2 regions of the Kitasatospora sp. NPDC058492 genome follow, and region 2 is predicted to be linked to the other one. Evidence: riboswitches for the same ligand, from Rfam matches in the RefSeq annotation. Region 2 holds a riboswitch; the other holds the start of a gene.
What was found. A riboswitch is a leader RNA that binds a small molecule or an ion and turns the genes downstream of it on or off. The one in region 2 is predicted to bind magnesium.
Positions count from the first base shown of each region.

Region 1: another riboswitch for magnesium. It lies ahead of ACFWPI_RS05140 (NRAMP family divalent metal transporter); the one in region 2 lies ahead of ACFWPI_RS35300 (NRAMP family divalent metal transporter).

Region 1 covers NZ_JBHXMU010000005.1:69,053-77,163, forward strand. Annotated here, with positions in the region: gene ACFWPI_RS05130 (FtsX-like permease family protein) at 1-2,187, opposite strand, end outside; gene ACFWPI_RS05135 (ABC transporter ATP-binding protein) at 2,184-3,038, opposite strand; M-box (ykoK) riboswitch at 3,176-3,353, shown strand; gene ACFWPI_RS05140 (NRAMP family divalent metal transporter) at 3,712-5,361, shown strand; gene ACFWPI_RS05145 (MgtC/SapB family protein) at 5,482-6,216, shown strand; gene ACFWPI_RS05150 (YoaK family protein) at 6,276-6,953, shown strand; gene ACFWPI_RS05155 (hypothetical protein) at 7,002-7,670, opposite strand.
Region 2 covers NZ_JBHXMU010000082.1:18,576-26,686, reverse strand. Annotated here, with positions in the region: gene ACFWPI_RS35320 (TIGR02677 family protein) at 1-300, opposite strand, end outside; gene ACFWPI_RS35315 (GreA/GreB family elongation factor) at 450-920, shown strand; gene ACFWPI_RS35310 (FdhF/YdeP family oxidoreductase) at 998-3,265, shown strand; gene ACFWPI_RS35305 (YhgE/Pip domain-containing protein) at 3,309-4,607, opposite strand; M-box (ykoK) riboswitch at 4,809-4,986, shown strand; gene ACFWPI_RS35300 (NRAMP family divalent metal transporter) at 5,313-6,962, shown strand; gene ACFWPI_RS35295 (hypothetical protein) at 7,058-7,330, shown strand; gene ACFWPI_RS35290 (hypothetical protein) at 7,404-7,670, shown strand; gene ACFWPI_RS35285 (winged helix-turn-helix domain-containing protein) at 7,859-8,111, shown strand, end outside.

The sequences.
Region 1 (8,111 bases), on a different contig from region 2:
GATCAGGCCCTGGGCGAAGCGGGCGGCGTTGGGGTTCTCGACCAGGACGGCGTCGGCCGGGATTTCCTGGAGGTCGGGCTTGGGGACCTCGCCGGGCTGGAGCGGCGCTCCGGAGCTGCCGCGCAGTTGGAGCACCGCCCGGCCGTCGCCGGCGAGGAAGGCGCGGTCGAAGACCAGGATCTTCCCGGCGGCCAGGGCCTGTTCGGCGGCCGGGTCGTGGATGCCGAACTGGGTGCGGAGCATGGCGGCGTCCCCGGCGGCCAGGTGCGGCGGGCCGGACGCGGTGCGCCAGTTCACGGTGCCCTTGAGCTGGACGGTGCTGGAGCAGTTGGCACAGAACTGGTACACCGCCTCGCCGAGGTCGGCGCGCGGCCCCAGGTCGGTCAGCTGCTTGCCCACCTCGGCGCGCAGGCCGTCGAGTTGCGGTCCGTCGGCGGTGGAGAGGAGCTGCACGGCGCCGTACGGGGCCTGCGGCCGGTAGTCGCGGCGGTTCTCGGCGTCGGTGCTGGTGCTGTAGACGCCGATGGCGACGGCCCCGGCCACGGCGGCCATCACGGCGGCGACGGCCGGCGCGGTGCGCGAGCGGTGCCGGGCGGAGTCGCGCAGGGCGAGTCGGGGGCCGAGCGGCAGCCGCTTGGCGAGCCGGCCGAGCAGGGCGACGAGTGCGGGGGTGCAGGCGAGCAGGCCGAGTTCGGCGATGACGGAGCCGCCGAGCACGGTCAGCGTGCGGGTGTCGTAGGTGCTGACGACGGGCACGCCGCCGTGTTGCACCGCGCTCGCGCCGTACAGGGCCAGGGCGGCGCCGGCGGCGAGCAGCAGCACACCGAGCACGGTGACCCAGCGGTTCGGGGCCTGGACGGTGTCCCGGCCGGTGAGTCCGGCGGTGACGCTGCTGCGGGCGGCCTGCCGGGCGGGCAGTGCGGCCGCGAGGAGCGCCGTGAGCAGGCCGATCCCGCCGATCGCGAGCAGGTCCAGTGGCGGCAGGGCGAAGTGCCCGAAGCGGGCGCCGCCGGCCCGTTCGATCCACGGGCGCAGCCCGGCGACGAGGCCGCCGCCGAGGACCACGCCGACCACGGCCCCGGCCGTGCCGAGGACGAGGGCGCCGCCGAGCACCACCGCGCCGACGTGCGTCCGCCGGCCGCCGGCGGCGCCGAGCAGCGCGAGCTGGCGGCGGGAGCGGCGGGCGCCGACCGCGAAGGCGGGGCCGGCGAGCAGGGCGACCTCCAGCAGGCCCATGCCGGTGACGGTGGCCACCACGACCTTGGTGTTGTCGTCGGCGGAGGGGCCGAAGGAGCGGTAGGCGTCCCGGTAGTAGGGGACGGCAGCGCGCGGCGGCGGGGCGAGCGCGACCGAGCGGGCGGTGAGGGTGTAGCCGTGGGCGTTGAACTCCTGGACCTTGGCCCAGTCGAGGGCGGCCCCGGCGGGGAGCCGGACCAGCCAGGCGCCGCGTTCGGGCTCCGGCGCTGCCGCGGCCGGGCTGCCGGGAGGCGTGGCGGCGGCGAGCTGGCTCAGCAACGCGCCCGGCTGGGCGACGAGTTCGACCCGGCGGAGGTCGTCCGGGTGCTCGACGACGCCGGTGATGGTGAAGGTGGTCCGCTCCAGGCCGGGAAAGGTGGTGGTGCCGCCGACGGCCAGTCCGGAGTTGTCGAGGAAGGCCCGGGTGGCGGCCAGTTCGCGCGGGCCGCCCGGGGCGTGGCCGTCGACCAGGTCGAGCCGGCCGTGCCAGAGCGGGTCGGCGAGGTCGGCCTCGGTGGTGAGGGTGCGGACCAGGCCTTCGGGGGAGGTGGCGCCGGTCTCCGGGCCCTGCCGGGCGGAGGTGAGCACGCTGCCCGGCGGCAGGAGTCCGGTGACCAGGGCGACGGGGTCGGTGCCGGCGGCCTTCTGCTGCTCGGCCGTGGGCGGCTGCCCGGGGCGGGGCTGGACCGCGAAGGCGCCGTCCTCGGCGACCGGGGCCTGCTCGACGGTCCGGCCGGGGGCGAGCGACGTGACCAGGGCGTCCGCCCCGCCCAGCACCCGTTCGACCCGTTCGGCCGGGGTGAGCTGCCCGCTGCGGTGGACGACGTCGGCGCCGGTGACGCCGAGGACGGGCAGCGCGATCATGGCGACGATCAGGGCGCTGCGGCCCTTGGCGCGCAGCGCGTCGCGGCGGGCGATGCGCAGGGCGACCTTCCAGGCGCCGAGTCTCATCGGGTCACCTCGCCGAAGCCGCCGGCCGCGTGGCCGAAGTCGCCGGACGCGTGCCCGGCTCCGTCGGCCGGAGCACTGAGCGGCTCGGTGGTCAGTCGGCGCTTGCCGGTGCGCCGCCCGTGGCTCTCGGAGGCGACCGCGCCGTCCTTCAGGTGGACCACCCGGTCCGCCCAACTGGCGTGCGCCGCCTCGTGGGTGACCATCATCGCGGCGGCCCCGGCGTCGCAGCGGGCGCGCAGCACGGCGAGCACGGCCTCGCCGGTGGCGGAGTCGAGGGCGCCGGTCGGTTCGTCGGCGAGGACGAGCCGGCGCTCGCCGATCAGCGCGCGGGCGATGGCGACGCGCTGCTGCTGGCCGCCGGACATGTCGTCGGGGAAGCGGTCGGCGAGTTCCCCGATGCCGAGTTCCTCCAGGGCGGCGAGCGCCTCGCGGCGGGCGGTGCGTCCGGAGACTCCGTCGAGTTCGCGGGGGAGCGAGATGTTCTCGGCGGCGGTGAGGGCGGGGATCAGGTTGTAGTCCTGGAAGACGTACCCGATGGAGCGCCGCCGAAGGTCGGCGAGCCGGCCGCGGCTGAGGCCGCCGAGGGCCACGCCCTCGACCAGGATCTCGCCCTCGCTGGGCGTGTCGAGTCCGCCGGCCAGGGTCAGCAGGGTGGACTTCCCGGAGCCGGACGGGCCCATGACGGCGACGAACTCGCCGGGGTGGACGGCCAGTTCGACGCCGCGCAGGGCGTGTACCTCGGCGGCGCCCCGCCCGTGCACCCGGGTGACGTTGGCCAGGTGCAGGACGGGTGCGGATCGGGTCGGATCGCTGTGGGACACACTTCCCCCTCGTGAGCTGTTGAGCTGCATATGTCGGTGAACTATATATGCCGGATGGGGGTGCACGTCGAGGGGTGGGTTTGGTCAAGCTTCTACAAAGCTGTCGAAGTTCGGTCGAAACGCCGCTATCCGGGTGAAGGGGAGGGTCTATGCTTGACGAGGTTTGCAAGGCACCTCGTTCGGTGAGGCGTCTTCACGGACACAGGCCACTGACCCGACGACGTCGAGAGACGCCCAGGTTCAGGACAGGTCTTCCCGAGTTAAGGGTTGACCCCAAGTGGCTTCCGGCCCGACCGGGCTGGACACGCCGTGGAGTGCCAAAGCTCTGACGAGTTGGGGTGTGCCGGTCCCGTGGGGCCGGTCCGCTCCTTGCCGTGTCGCGATGCGGTGCACAGACGGTGCACCCCCGACCGGGAGGAGGCGAGAGACATGGACTGCGATAGTCCGGGCCATAGTCGCCCCTGCCCCCGCATGCTCTCGATCACCTCTGGCACGCGGTAACAACCTTCCCTGCGCTCGTTCACCTGACGCTGCGTCATGCGCTCAACCGCGCCCCGACGCACGACGTCTGACGCTCCGTCATGCCCTCACGGCCGCCGCCGCTCAGCGCCGCCGTGCGGTCCGGCGGCGTGCGCTCGCAGGGAGGATCGCTGCTGCGTGCCCCCTGTCGCCCCCTCAAGGAAGGGGGCAGGGAGGCCCTGCCATGACCAACGTGATGCTGGACCCGAAGGTCCCCACCACCACCCGTACCGCCGTGCTCGACGACGCCCACGTCGGCGACATCAGGGGTGCGCTCGGCACCATCCGGCTCGACGACACCACCCCGCGCCACGGCCTGTCCGCGCGGCTCAAGACCCTGCTGGCGATCGTGGGCCCCGGCCTGATCGTGATGGTCGGCGACAACGACGCGGGCGCCTTCTCGACGTACGGGCAGGCGGGGCAGAACTACGGCACGCAGCTGCTGTGGACGCTGCTGATGCTGGTCCCGGTGCTGTACGTGAACCAGGAGATGGTGCTGCGCCTGGGCGCCGTCACCGGTGTCGGCCACGCCCGGCTCATCCTGGAGCGCTTCGGCAAGTTCTGGGGCGCGTTCAGTGTCATCGACCTGTTCCTGCTGAACGCGCTGACGCTGGTCACCGAGTTCATCGGCGTCACCCTGGCCGCCGGGTACCTGGGCCTGCCGAAGGTCGCCTCGGTGGTGCTGGCCGCCGTGATCATCATCGCCTCGGCGTTCACCGGCTCGTTCCGGCGTTTCGAGCGCGTCGCCGTCACGCTGTGCGTGGGTTCGCTGCTGCTGGTGCCGATCTACTTCATGGTCCACCCGAAGACCTCGCAGATGGCACACGACTTCACGGTGCCGAGCATGCCGGGCGGCTCGGGCCAGCTGGCGGCCGTGATGCTGGTGATCGTCTCCATCGTGGGCACCACCGTCGCCCCGTGGCAGCTGTTCTTCCAGCAGTCGTACGTCATCGACAAGCGGATCACGCCGCGTTTCATGAAGTACGAGAAGGTCGACCTGTGGATCGGGATCGCCATCGTCATCATCGGCGCCGCCGCGATGATGGGCTTCACCGCCGCGGCCTTCGCCGGCACCGACGGCTTCGGCCAGTTCTCCGATGCGGGCGCCGTCGCCAAGGGCCTTGAGGACAAGGCCGGGCACGTGGTGGGTGTGCTGTTCGCCATCGCGCTGCTGGACGCCTCGATCATCGGCGCCTTCGCCGTGTCGCTGTCCACCGCCTACGCGATCGGCGACGTGTTCGGCATCAGGCACTCGCTGCACCGGGGCGTCAAGGGCGCCAAGGGCTTCTACGCGATCTACGCCGGCCTGGTGGTCGCGGCGGCCGCGATCACGCTGCTGTCCACCGGCTACACCCAGGGCCTGATGACGCAGTTCGTCCAGGTGCTGGCCGGTGTGCTGCTGCCCTCGGCGACGGTGTTCCTGCTGCTGCTGTGCAACGACAAGGCCGTCCTGGGGCCCTGGGTCAACGGGCCCAAGACCAACGCCTTCACCTCCGCCGTGGTCGGCGTCCTGGTGATGCTGTCGCTGATCCTGACCGCCGCCGTGGTCTGGCCCGACATCAGCTCGCAGGCGATCCTGTGGATCATGGCCGGCTGCGGCGTGGCCGGCGTCCTGGTCGCCGGGTACTTCTTCACCTTCGGCCGCCGGGGGACCAAGGAGGACCCCGTCGACCGCACCGGCCGCGAGGAATGGCGGATGCCCCCGCTGGAGACCCTCGGCAAGCCGGTCATGTCCACCGCCCGCAAGGTCGGCATGGGCGCCCTGCGCGCCTACCTCCTGGTCGCGATGGTGATGGTCATCATCAAGATCGTCCAGACCGCGCTCAACCACTGAGCCGCAGACCGCAGCCCGGACGGACGGGTGGTGGGCAGCGGCCCGTCACCCGTCCGTCCGTCTCCCTGCTCTTCCAGCTCTCCCCGCTCTCCCAGCTCTCCCAGTGAAGGAGGTGCCGTCGTGCACACCCTGACCACCGCCGACTTCCTCGTCCGGCTCGCCACCGGGGTCGCCTGCGGCGCGCTCATCGGCGTCGAACGCCAGTGGCGGGCCAGGATGGCCGGCCTGCGCACCAACGCCCTGGTCGCCGCCGGCGCCACCCTGTTCGTGCTGTACAGCGAGGCCGTCGGCGACGCCGCCAGCCCCACCCGGGTCGCCTCCTACGTCGTCTCCGGCATCGGCTTCCTCGGCGGTGGCGTCATTCTGCGCGACGGCGCCGGCGTCCGCGGCCTCAACACCGCCGCCACGCTGTGGTGTTCGGCCGCCGTCGGGGTGCTCGCCGCCGCCGGGAAGCTCGAATTCGCCGTCCTCGGCACGCTCGGCGTCCTCGCCGTCCACCTGATCCTGCGCCCGGCCGGCCGGATGCTCGACCGGGCCCCGCAGTCCGGCAGCGACCCCGACTCCACCGTCCGCGCCACCGTCCACCTGGAATGCGAGCGCAAGGCCGAGACCCACATCCGGGCCCTGCTGCTCCAGGCCCTGTCCGCCTCCGGCCTCGCCCCCACCGGCCTGCGCGCCCGCCGCACCGACAGCGGCGACGCCACCAGCCTGCGCGCCACCGTGGCCATCACCGGGCAGGTCGCCCCGGCCCTCGAACAGGTCGTCAGCCGGCTCTCCCTCGAACCCGGCGTCCGCGACCTGCACTGGCACCTCGACGACGAACCCGACGACCCGAGCCGCCCGGCGCTCGCCTAGGGCGCGGCCCGGGGGAGGTAGAACGGAGGCACCGTCACGAGGCCGACCAGGAGGTCCCGATGTTCACCCCCGACCCCAGGCACGGGCCGCTGGTGCCGATGCTGCTGGTGCTCACCGTCGTCACCGGACTGGTGGACGCCGTCAGCTACCTCCGGCTCGGCCACGTCTTCGTCGCCAACATGACCGGCAACGTGGTCTTCCTCGGCTTCGCCCTGGCCGGTGCCGCCGGACTCTCCGCCACCGCCTCGCTGAGCGCCCTCGCCGCGTTCGTACTCGGCGCCCTGGTCGGCGGCCACCTCGCCCGACGGCTGCCCGACCACCGCGGGCGGCTGCTGACCACGGCGGTGGTCGCCCAGACGGTGTTCGTCGCCGCGAGCATCGCCCTGGCCACCGTGGCCGGCTACACCTCCGACCCGGCCCGCTACGGCCTCATCGGACTGCTGGCCTTCGCCATGGGCGGCCAGAACGCGGTGGTCCGCTCCCTCAAGGTCCCCGACCTGACCACCACGGTGCTCACCATGACCATCACGGCCCTCGCCGCCGACCGCACCGGCCCCCGCCGGCTGGCCTCCGCCGTCTGGATGTTCGTCGGCGCCCTCGTCGGCGCCCTCCTCATCCGCCAGGCCGACGTCCCCATCGCCCTGACCCTCGCCCTGGCCCTCCTCGTCGCCGTCGCGGCCCTCACCCACCGGGCCGCCGGAGCCCACCCCGCCCCGGACTGGACCCACCCGCTCTGACCTGGCGCCGCGTCCCGCTGCTCGCCGGTTCCCGCTCGTCCACAGGGGTCAGTCGTCCTGGCGGTGGCCGGCGCGGCCGCTCCAGAGGGGTTCGAGGCGGGCCCAGCCCTGGGTCCAGGCCTCGTCGGCGCGGCGGTCGAGGACGTGCAGGCGAAGGCGCAGGGCGAGGGTGAGCAGGGCCAGGAGGGCGAGGAGGGCGCCGGCGCCGGTGCAGACGGCGGAGACGGCGACGGTGGCGCGGTTGGTCGGGGGCGAGGAGAGGGCGCCGGCGGGGTCGACCCAGACGGGGACGACGGTGCCGGTGACGGCCGTACGGGGGGCCTGGACGGTGCCGGTGTGCGGCTGGCCGTCGGGGTAGGTCCAGGAGGCCTCGGCGTCGACGCGGGTGCTGTAGCCGGCGCCGAAGCGTCCTCCGGCGCCGGTGCCCGTGCCGGAGCCGTGGTCGGGGAGGGTGAGCACCACGGCGTCGACCTTGTGGAGGCGCAGGCGGTCGCTGTCGGCCTGGGGTGCGGTGGCGTGGTAGGCGAGCAGGGAGCTGCCGGTGGCGAAGGCGAGGGCGAGCAGGGCCCCGAAGGCGCTCAGCAGCCAGGCGCGGGCGCGGGCCCGGTCGACGGGCCGGACCAGCGGTTCGTGCCGGGCACCGAAGGCCCGCCGCAGCCGGCGGCCGGTTCGCGGCGGGCGCGACGAGGGCCGGGCGGGGCGGGGTGTGCTGGACACGTCGACGGCTCCTCAGGGGGGTTGGGGCGGCGCGGTGGTGAGGTCGTGAGGCTTCGTCACCCAATTTCCACCCGGTGGCCGCCCGCGCACAAGAGTCGTGCGGGCTCGTACCACCGGGACCTGCGGACGGCGCCGCCGCGCGCCGGTCGCGTTCCGGGTCGCGCCCGGGTGCGCGGCCTCCCGGCGCCCCTTCGCGCACCCGGGACGTTCGGCCCTCGGCAGCGGCCGGGCGGGCGGGCAGGCTGGGGTCCGGCCGCATCCTTCGTGTCAGGGGACGGCTTGGCCCGGTTGACCGTGGGGGTGTCGGGCCGTGGTGCGGTGCAGGGGGTGAGCGTGGGGCTGCCTCCTGCCCGCCCGCACCCGGGTGACGGTGTTTCCGCCCGGGTTCTGACGGGGTTTCCGCAGGCAGGGGCCGTATTCTCGCCAGCTATACACTCAGAG
Region 2 (8,111 bases):
CAGGGCCGTGACCCGGCCGGTGTCGGGATCGGGCCGCAGGTTCCCCCACTTGGCCAGTCGTTCCAGCGCGGTGGCCACCGCCTCCACCGACGGTCGCCCCTCCGGCGGGAGGCCCAGGTGGACGTCCTCCGGGCGCAGGTGGACGGTGAACTCCTGCTTGGCCCGGACGAACACCCCCATCACCTGCCGGTAGAGCTCGCGGCCCTCGGTGGCGAGATGCGCGAACGGCCGGTATCGCTCGTCGGCTCGGTCGGTGTCGCCGACCCGCGGGCCCGCACTCGGGTCGTCGACGCTGGTCATGGGCGTCATTGTGCCGGACGGCCGTACCCGCCCGAACCGATTCGGCGGATCCGGGCACATCCGGCGGCCGGATTTGCCGGGGGTGCGGGGTGGTGGGGTAATGGAAGCGACCCGTGCTTGAGCGTTCCGCGAACGACCCGGGAGCAGCCATGACAGACGGTCCCGAGCCCATCAGTGCCGAGGCCCTGCGTGCCGTGCAGGAGGAGCTGGCCGAGCTGCGCGCCGAGCGGGCGAAAGTGGTGGGGACGCTGCGCGGGGAGGACGTGGGCGACCGGGCGGACGCGGCGGACGAGTTGCAGCGGGCCGACGACGTCGCCCGGCTGGACGAGCGGATCGCCGAGCTGGAGGCCCGGGTCCGCGAGGGGGCCGCCGCCGGGCCGCCGTCCACGGAGGTGGTGGGGGTGGGCTCCACGGTCACCGTGCGGTTCGCGGACGGGGTGGAGGAGACCGTCGAGGTGGCGGAGCTCGCCGAGGTGCGGGAGGAGACCCTGGTGACCGCCGACAGCCCGCTCGGGCGGGCGCTGCTCGGGCGGCACGCCGGGGAGACCGTGAACTACGAGGCGCCGAACGGCGCGGCGAGCGCGGTCGTGCTGTCGGTCGGCGGACGGCGGGCTTCGTGAGCTCCCCCGACGACCGCGCGCAGGACGCCCCCCAGCAGGACCCCACGCAGAACCACGCCGCCCAGGACGAGCCGGCCGTGGGCCCCGACCCCGTCGGGCCGCCGCGGTTCGCGCCGTACCACCACCCGGCCGCCGGCTGGGGTGCCGCGAAGAGCGTGACCCGCTTCCTGGTCAAGGAGGGCGCGTACGTGGACGGGCCCCGGGCGATCATGCGGATGAACCACGAGAGCGGCGGCTTCGACTGCCCAGGGTGCGCCTGGCCGGACGACACCAAGGGCCTGCACCTGGACATCTGCGAGAACGGCATCAAGCACGTCACCTGGGAGATGACCCGCAAGCGGGTCGGCCGCGACTTCTTCGCCGCCCACTCGGTGACCGAGCTGTCCGGGTGGAGCGACTTCGCACTGGAGGACCAGGGCCGCCTCACCGAGCCGATGGTGTACGACGCCGGCTCGGACCACTACGTCCCGATCAGCTGGAAGGACGCCTTCGAGCTCGTCGGCCGCACCCTGCGCGAGCTGGACGACCCGAACCGGGCCGCCTTCTACACCTCCGGCCGGCTCGGCAACGAGGCCACCTTCCTCTACCAGCTGATGGCCCGCGAACTGGGCACCAACAACCTGCCGGACTGCTCCAACATGTGCCACGAGGCCAGCGGACGCGCCCTCCAGGCCTCGCTGGGCACCGGGAAGGGCACGGTCGACCTCAAGGACTGGGAGGTCACCGACGCGCTGTTCATCATGGGCGTCAACGCCGCCTCCAACGCGCCCCGGATGCTCACCGCCCTCGCCGACGCGCACCGCCGCGGCGCGCAGATCGTGCACATCAACCCGCTGATCGAGGCGGCCGCCACCCGCACCATCGTCCCGCACGACTTCGTGGACATGGCACTGTTCAAGTCCACGAGGACCAGCACGCTGAACCTCCAGCCGCGCATCGGCGGCGACATGGCACTGGTGCGCGGCATGGCCAAGGCGATCCTGGAGCAGGCCACGGCCGACCCCCAGGCCCTGGACCGGCAGTTCATCGAGCGCCACACCACCGGGTTCGAGGCCTACCGCGCGCTGTGCGGGGCCACGCCCTGGGAGGAGATCGAGCGACAGAGCGGGCTCGGCCGGGCCGAGGTCCTCAAGGCCGCCCGGGTCTACCGCGACGCCGACCGCTCCATCGTCAGCTGGTGCCTGGGCGTCACCCAGCACGAGCACGGCGTGGACACCGTGCGGGAGATCGTCAACCTCCTGCTGCTGCGCGGCAACCTGGGCCGCGAGGGCGCCGGCCCGTCGCCGGTGCGCGGGCACAGCAACGTCCAGGGCAACCGCACCTGCGGCATCGACCACCGCCCCTCACCCGAGTTCCTGGACCGCCTCGCCGAGGCCTGCGGGATCGACCCGCCGCGCGCGCACGGCCTGGACACCGTCTCCGCCGTCGAGGCGATGCGGCGCGGCGAGGTGACGGTCTTCGTCGCCATGGGCGGCAACTTCGCGCTCGCCGCGCCCGACACGCCCTACACCTACGAGGCGCTGCGCGGCTGCGAGTTGACCGTCCAGGTGAGCACCAAGCTGAACCGCAGCCACCTGGTGCACGGCCGCCGGGCGCTGATCCTGCCGTGCCTGGGCCGCACCGAGAAGGACCACCAGCGCGGCGGGGTGCAGAGCACCTCGGTCGAGGACTCGATGAGCATGGTGCACCTGTCCGTCGGCATGAAGCGCCCGGCCTCCCCGCACCTGCTGTCCGAGCCCGCCATCGTCGCCGGGATGGCCCGCGCGGCGCTGCCGGACAGCGGGACACCGTGGGAGTGGTACATCGAGGACTACGACCGCATCCGCGACACCATGTCCCGGGCCCTGGACGGCTTCGAGGACTTCAACCGCCGGGTGCGGCTGCCCCTCGGGTTCCGGATCAAGCAGCCGGCCCGCGAACTGGTCTTCCTCACCCCCTCCGGGCGGGCCGAGTTCTCCACCGCCCCGCTTCCCGACGTCGTTCCCGCCCCGGGCACCCTGGCGCTGGGCACCATGCGCTCCCACGACCAGTGGAACACCACCATCTACTCCGACAACGACCGCTACCGGGGCGTGCGGAACCTGCGCACGCTGGTCTTCCTGAACACCGACGACATGCGCGAGCGCGGCATCGCCGAGCTCGACCCGGTCGACATCACCAGCACCGCGAAGGACGGCAGCACCCGCACGTTGAACGGCTATCTCGCGATCCCGTACGACATCCCGCGCGGCTGCGCGGCGGGCTACATGCCCGAGATGAACGTGCTGTGCGCGATCGGCGACTACAGCACCCAGAGCGACCAGCCGATCATGAAGCACCTCAAGGTCACCGTCACCAAGGCGTAGGAGGCGTAGGGATCAGGCGCGGCGCCTACGCCGACGCCTACGTCTACTCCGACGGCTGCGGCGTCCAGCGGTGCAGGCCCTTGCGGTCGTAGTACCGGGTCATCCCGAAGCCGAAGGCCAGGGCGAGCACCACGCCGACCGCGATCATGGTCCAGCCCCGGGCCAGGCCCGCGTCCGCCCGGGCGTCGAAGAACAGGATCGCCCGGATGCCGTCGCTGAGCTGGCGCATCGGCTCGAAGACGCTGAGGAAGCGGTAGAAGCCGGGCACCGCCTGGAGCGGGATGGTCGCCCCCGAGGAGGGCAGCGCCAGCGCGATGAAGACGAACATGGACACCAGCTGCCCGATCCCGCCGAACGCCGCGTTGATCGCCTGGACCCCGAGGCCGACGGCGAGGCTGGCGCAGTAGGCGAAGACCCAGAGCAGCGCCTGGTGCGGGGCGTCCATGCCGAGGACGGTGACGGAGCAGAGCATCACCAGGGTGGTGGTGAGCAGCATGATGCCGGCCGTCATGACCATCTTCAGCAGCAGGGTCTGGGTGCGGGTGATCGGGACGGTCGGGCGCCGGGTGTGCCAGGGGCCGAGCTCGCTGTCGCTGTAGCCGAGCGCGGTGTCGACGCCGTTGTGGATGATGTTGCCGCCGATGAAGCCGGTCAGCACGGCCAGCAGGGTGTAGTAGAAGGCGCTCAGGCCGAGCCCGCTGTGGGTGCCGATCGGGTGGCCGACCCGGGTGGTGACGGCGAGCGGGTCGGCGAGCAGCAGCCGCGCGGTGGCGCTGGCGCCCGTGCCGGAGGCGGTGGGCGGCGCGGCGGCGGTCAGCTCCTTGCCGAGCGCCAGCGAGGCCTGGTGGGCGGCGGACTGGGTGATCTGGGAGGCCAGCGAGGAACCGAGGCTGCCGAGGCCGGGGTTGGTCAGCACCGTCAGGGTGGGCCGTTCGGTGGCCCGGCCGGTGGTCAGTGCCGCCACGTCGGCGGTGAACGCCTGCGGGACGAGCAGCGCGCCGTAGACCTTCCCGGTGGAGAGCTGGTCCATCGCCTCGGCCTGGTCGACCTGGCGCCAGTCGACGGTGCTGCCGGGCGTCCCGGCGACGATCTCCCGGGTGAGCCGCGCGCCCAGGCTCTCCGTCCGGCCCGGCGGCGGCGGGCCCTGATCCGCGTTCACCAGGGCGATCGGGAGCCGGTGCAGGTGCCCGGTCGGGTTGAGGATGCCGCCCATGTAGAGCAGCGAGAGCACCACGGCCAGCAGGCCGCACAGGATGCTCGGAACGAGCCACAGCTTCGCGTGGCGGGCGAGCACGAGGGCCCGCGCCTGCCGGGGACCGTCCTGGGAGCCTGCGGACGCCATGCCACCCCTCGGATTCGGGCGCAACCTGGTGCTGCTGCCGATGCGGTGGGAAGTCGTTCCGTGGCGGCTCGGCGGCAAAACCCCACGTCACCCGATCCGCCCCGCCGTGCTCCGGCCGGGGCCGCCGGGACAGGAGGTAAAGGTTCTACCAAGTACGCAAGTATCGGCCTCCGCGCGGTCTATGCTTCTGGAGGTTTGAAGAAGGCACCTCGTTCGGTGAGGCTTCTTCACGGACACAGGCCACTGATCCGACGACGTCGAGAGACGCCCAGGGTTAGGACAGATCTTCCCGACCTAAGGGTTGATCCGAAGTGGCTTCCGGCCCGACCGGGCTGGACACGCCGTGGAGTGCCAAAGCTCTGACGAGTTGGGGTGAACCGGCGGTCGCTTCGCGCGCCGGCGAACTCCTTGCCGCGTCGATCACACGCACCACGGGGTGCGTCGACCGGGAGGAGGCGAGAGACATGGATTGCAGTAGTCCGGGCCACAGTTGCCCCTGCCCCCGCTTGTCCTCGCACACTCCCGGCACGCGGTAACGACCCTCCCTGCGAACATCTCTGACGGCTCATCACCTCGACACCCGGCTTCGCCGTGCCCGAACGGGCCCGCACCGCCGGGTGGCGATGCGCCGCGCCCGTCCGCAGGGGGATCGCCGCCGTGCGCCCCCGATCGCCCCGCCTGCCCGGGGCCCACGGGAGGATCGTCATGACCACCAACACCACGCTCGACTCCAAGGTCCCCGCCCCGCGTTCAGCGGTACTGGACGACGCCCACGTCGGCGACATCAAGGGTGCGCTCGGCACCATCCGGCTCGACGACACCACCCCGCGCCACGGCCTGTCCGCAAGACTCAAGACCCTGCTGGCGATCGTCGGCCCCGGCCTGATCGTGATGGTCGGCGACAACGACGCGGGCGCCTTCTCGACGTACGGGCAGGCGGGGCAGAACTACGGCACCCAGCTGCTGTGGACGCTGCTGATGCTCATCCCAGTGCTGTACGTGAACCAGGAGATGGTGCTGCGCCTGGGCGCCGTCACCGGTGTCGGCCACGCCCGGCTCATCCTGGAGCGCTTCGGGAAGTTCTGGGGCGCGTTCAGCGTCATCGACCTGTTCCTGCTCAACGCGCTGACGCTGGTCACCGAGTTCATCGGCGTCACCCTGGCCGCCGGGTACCTGGGCCTGCCGAAGGTCGCCTCGGTGGTGCTGGCCGCCGTGATCATCATCGCCTCGGCGTTCACCGGCTCGTTCCAGCGCTTCGAACGCGTCGCCGTCACGCTGTGCGTGGGTTCGCTGCTGCTGGTGCCGATCTACTTCATGGTCCACCCGAAGACCTCGCAGATGGCACACGACTTCGTGGTGCCCAGCATGCCGGGCGGCTCGGGCCAGCTGGCGGCCGTGATGCTGGTGATCGTCTCCATCGTGGGCACCACCGTCGCCCCGTGGCAGCTGTTCTTCCAGCAGTCGTACGTCATCGACAAGCGGATCACGCCGCGGTTCATGAAGTACGAGAAGGTCGACCTGTGGATCGGGATCGCCATCGTCATCATCGGCGCCGCCGCGATGATGGGCTTCACCGCCGCGGCCTTCGCCGGCACCGACGGCTTCGGCCAGTTCTCGGATGCGGCCGCCGTCGCCAAGGGCCTTGAGGACAAGGCCGGGCACGTGGTGGGCGTGCTGTTCGCCATCGCGCTGCTGGACGCCTCGATCATCGGCGCCTTCGCCGTCTCCCTCTCCACCGCCTACGCCATCGGCGACGTGTTCGGCATCAGGCACTCGCTGCACCGGGGCGTCAAGGGCGCCAAGGGCTTCTACGCGATCTACGCCGGCCTGGTGGTCGCGGCGGCCGCGATCACGCTGCTGTCCACCGGCTACACCCAGGGCCTGATGACGCAGTTCGTCCAGGTGCTGGCCGGTGTGCTGCTGCCCTCGGCGACGGTGTTCCTGCTGCTGCTCTGCAACGACAAGGCCGTCCTGGGGCCCTGGGTCAACGGGCCCAAGACCAACGCCTTCACCTCCGCCGTGGTCGGCGTGCTGGTGATGCTGTCGCTGATCCTGACCGCCGCCGTGGTCTGGCCCGACATCAGCTCGCAGGCGATCCTGTGGATCATGGCCGGCTGCGGCGTGGCCGCCGTGCTGGTCGCCGGGTACTTCTTCACCTTCGGCCGCACCGCCACCAAGGAGGACCCCGTCGACCGCACCGGCCGCGAGGAATGGCGGATGCCCCCGCTGGAGACCCTCGGCAAGCCGGTCATGTCCACCGCCCGCAAGGTCGGCATGGGCGCCCTGCGCGCCTACCTCCTGGTCGCGATGGTGATGGTCATCATCAAGATCGTCCAGACCGCGCTCAACCACTGAGCCGCCGCCGGGGCGGCGCCCGACAGTACCGCCGCCCCGGCCCCGACCCGGAAACCTCGACCGCCCCGCACCCGGGGAAGGAAGGAAGTACGGCCATGCGCACCGCCCCTCACCACCACTGCCCGCGCGTCCGCCTCGCCCTGCACGACGGCGTCGAGAGGAACTACCGCCTCGACGACCCCGGCGTCTGCCCGCACTCCGGCACGCCCAACACCCGGGCCTGCGCGTACGAGCCGCGCGTGCACCTGGCCTACCTGCTGGCCCGCCAAGGCCACCGCCCGGACTGGCTCGCCGACTTCGCGGACCTCCCGCCGGCCGCCGCGCGCCGCCTCAGCCGCGCCGCCGCCCGCCACCGGCCGCACGGCTGACGCCCCGCCGACCGCACCACCCGCGCCCTCGCGCACCCCTCCACCCGCTGTCCTGTCACGGAGGTGACCTGCCATGTCCATCGTCGCCGCGTTCCACCACTCCCTCCCGTCCGCCGGCCGCGGCCGCCTGCGCGCCGCGCTCGCCGCCGTGGGCCGACGCCTGGCGGAGAGCCCGCTGGACAGCCCCGTCCTGCACGCCGTCACGGCCCAGGCCCCGGCACCGGCCGCCGCCTCCGCCGACCGCCCCGCCCGACTGCGGGCCAGCTGGCGGACCGTCACGGCCCCGGACGGCACCGCCCGGCTGGAAGCCTCCTGGCACCCCTGGCACCCCGCCCGCTGACCACCCGTACCGATGCGTACAGATCCGCACCGACCCCGCACCGAATCCGCACCGACCCGCCGAAGGAGCATCCGCCATGGCCGTGCGCTACCCCAGGCTCGAAGCCATCTTCTCGGACCACACCGCCGCCGCCCCGCCCCGGCGGCCGCGCCCCGCCCCGGCCCCCCGTCGACCCGGACACCGGCCTGGTGGTGGACCCCGAACAGCGCACCGTCACCGTCGACGGGCATCAACTGGCACTCCCCTACCTGGAGTTCGAGCTGCTCGCGCACCTGGTCGACAACCCGCTGCGGGTCCACTCCCGCCGCCAGCTGATGGAGACGGTCTGGGGCCGGCCGGACACCGGCGACACCCGCACCATCGCCACCCACATCGCCCGGATCCGCCGCAAGCTCGGCCCCGGCCACCGGGAGGCGATCGCCACCGTCCGCCAGATCGGCT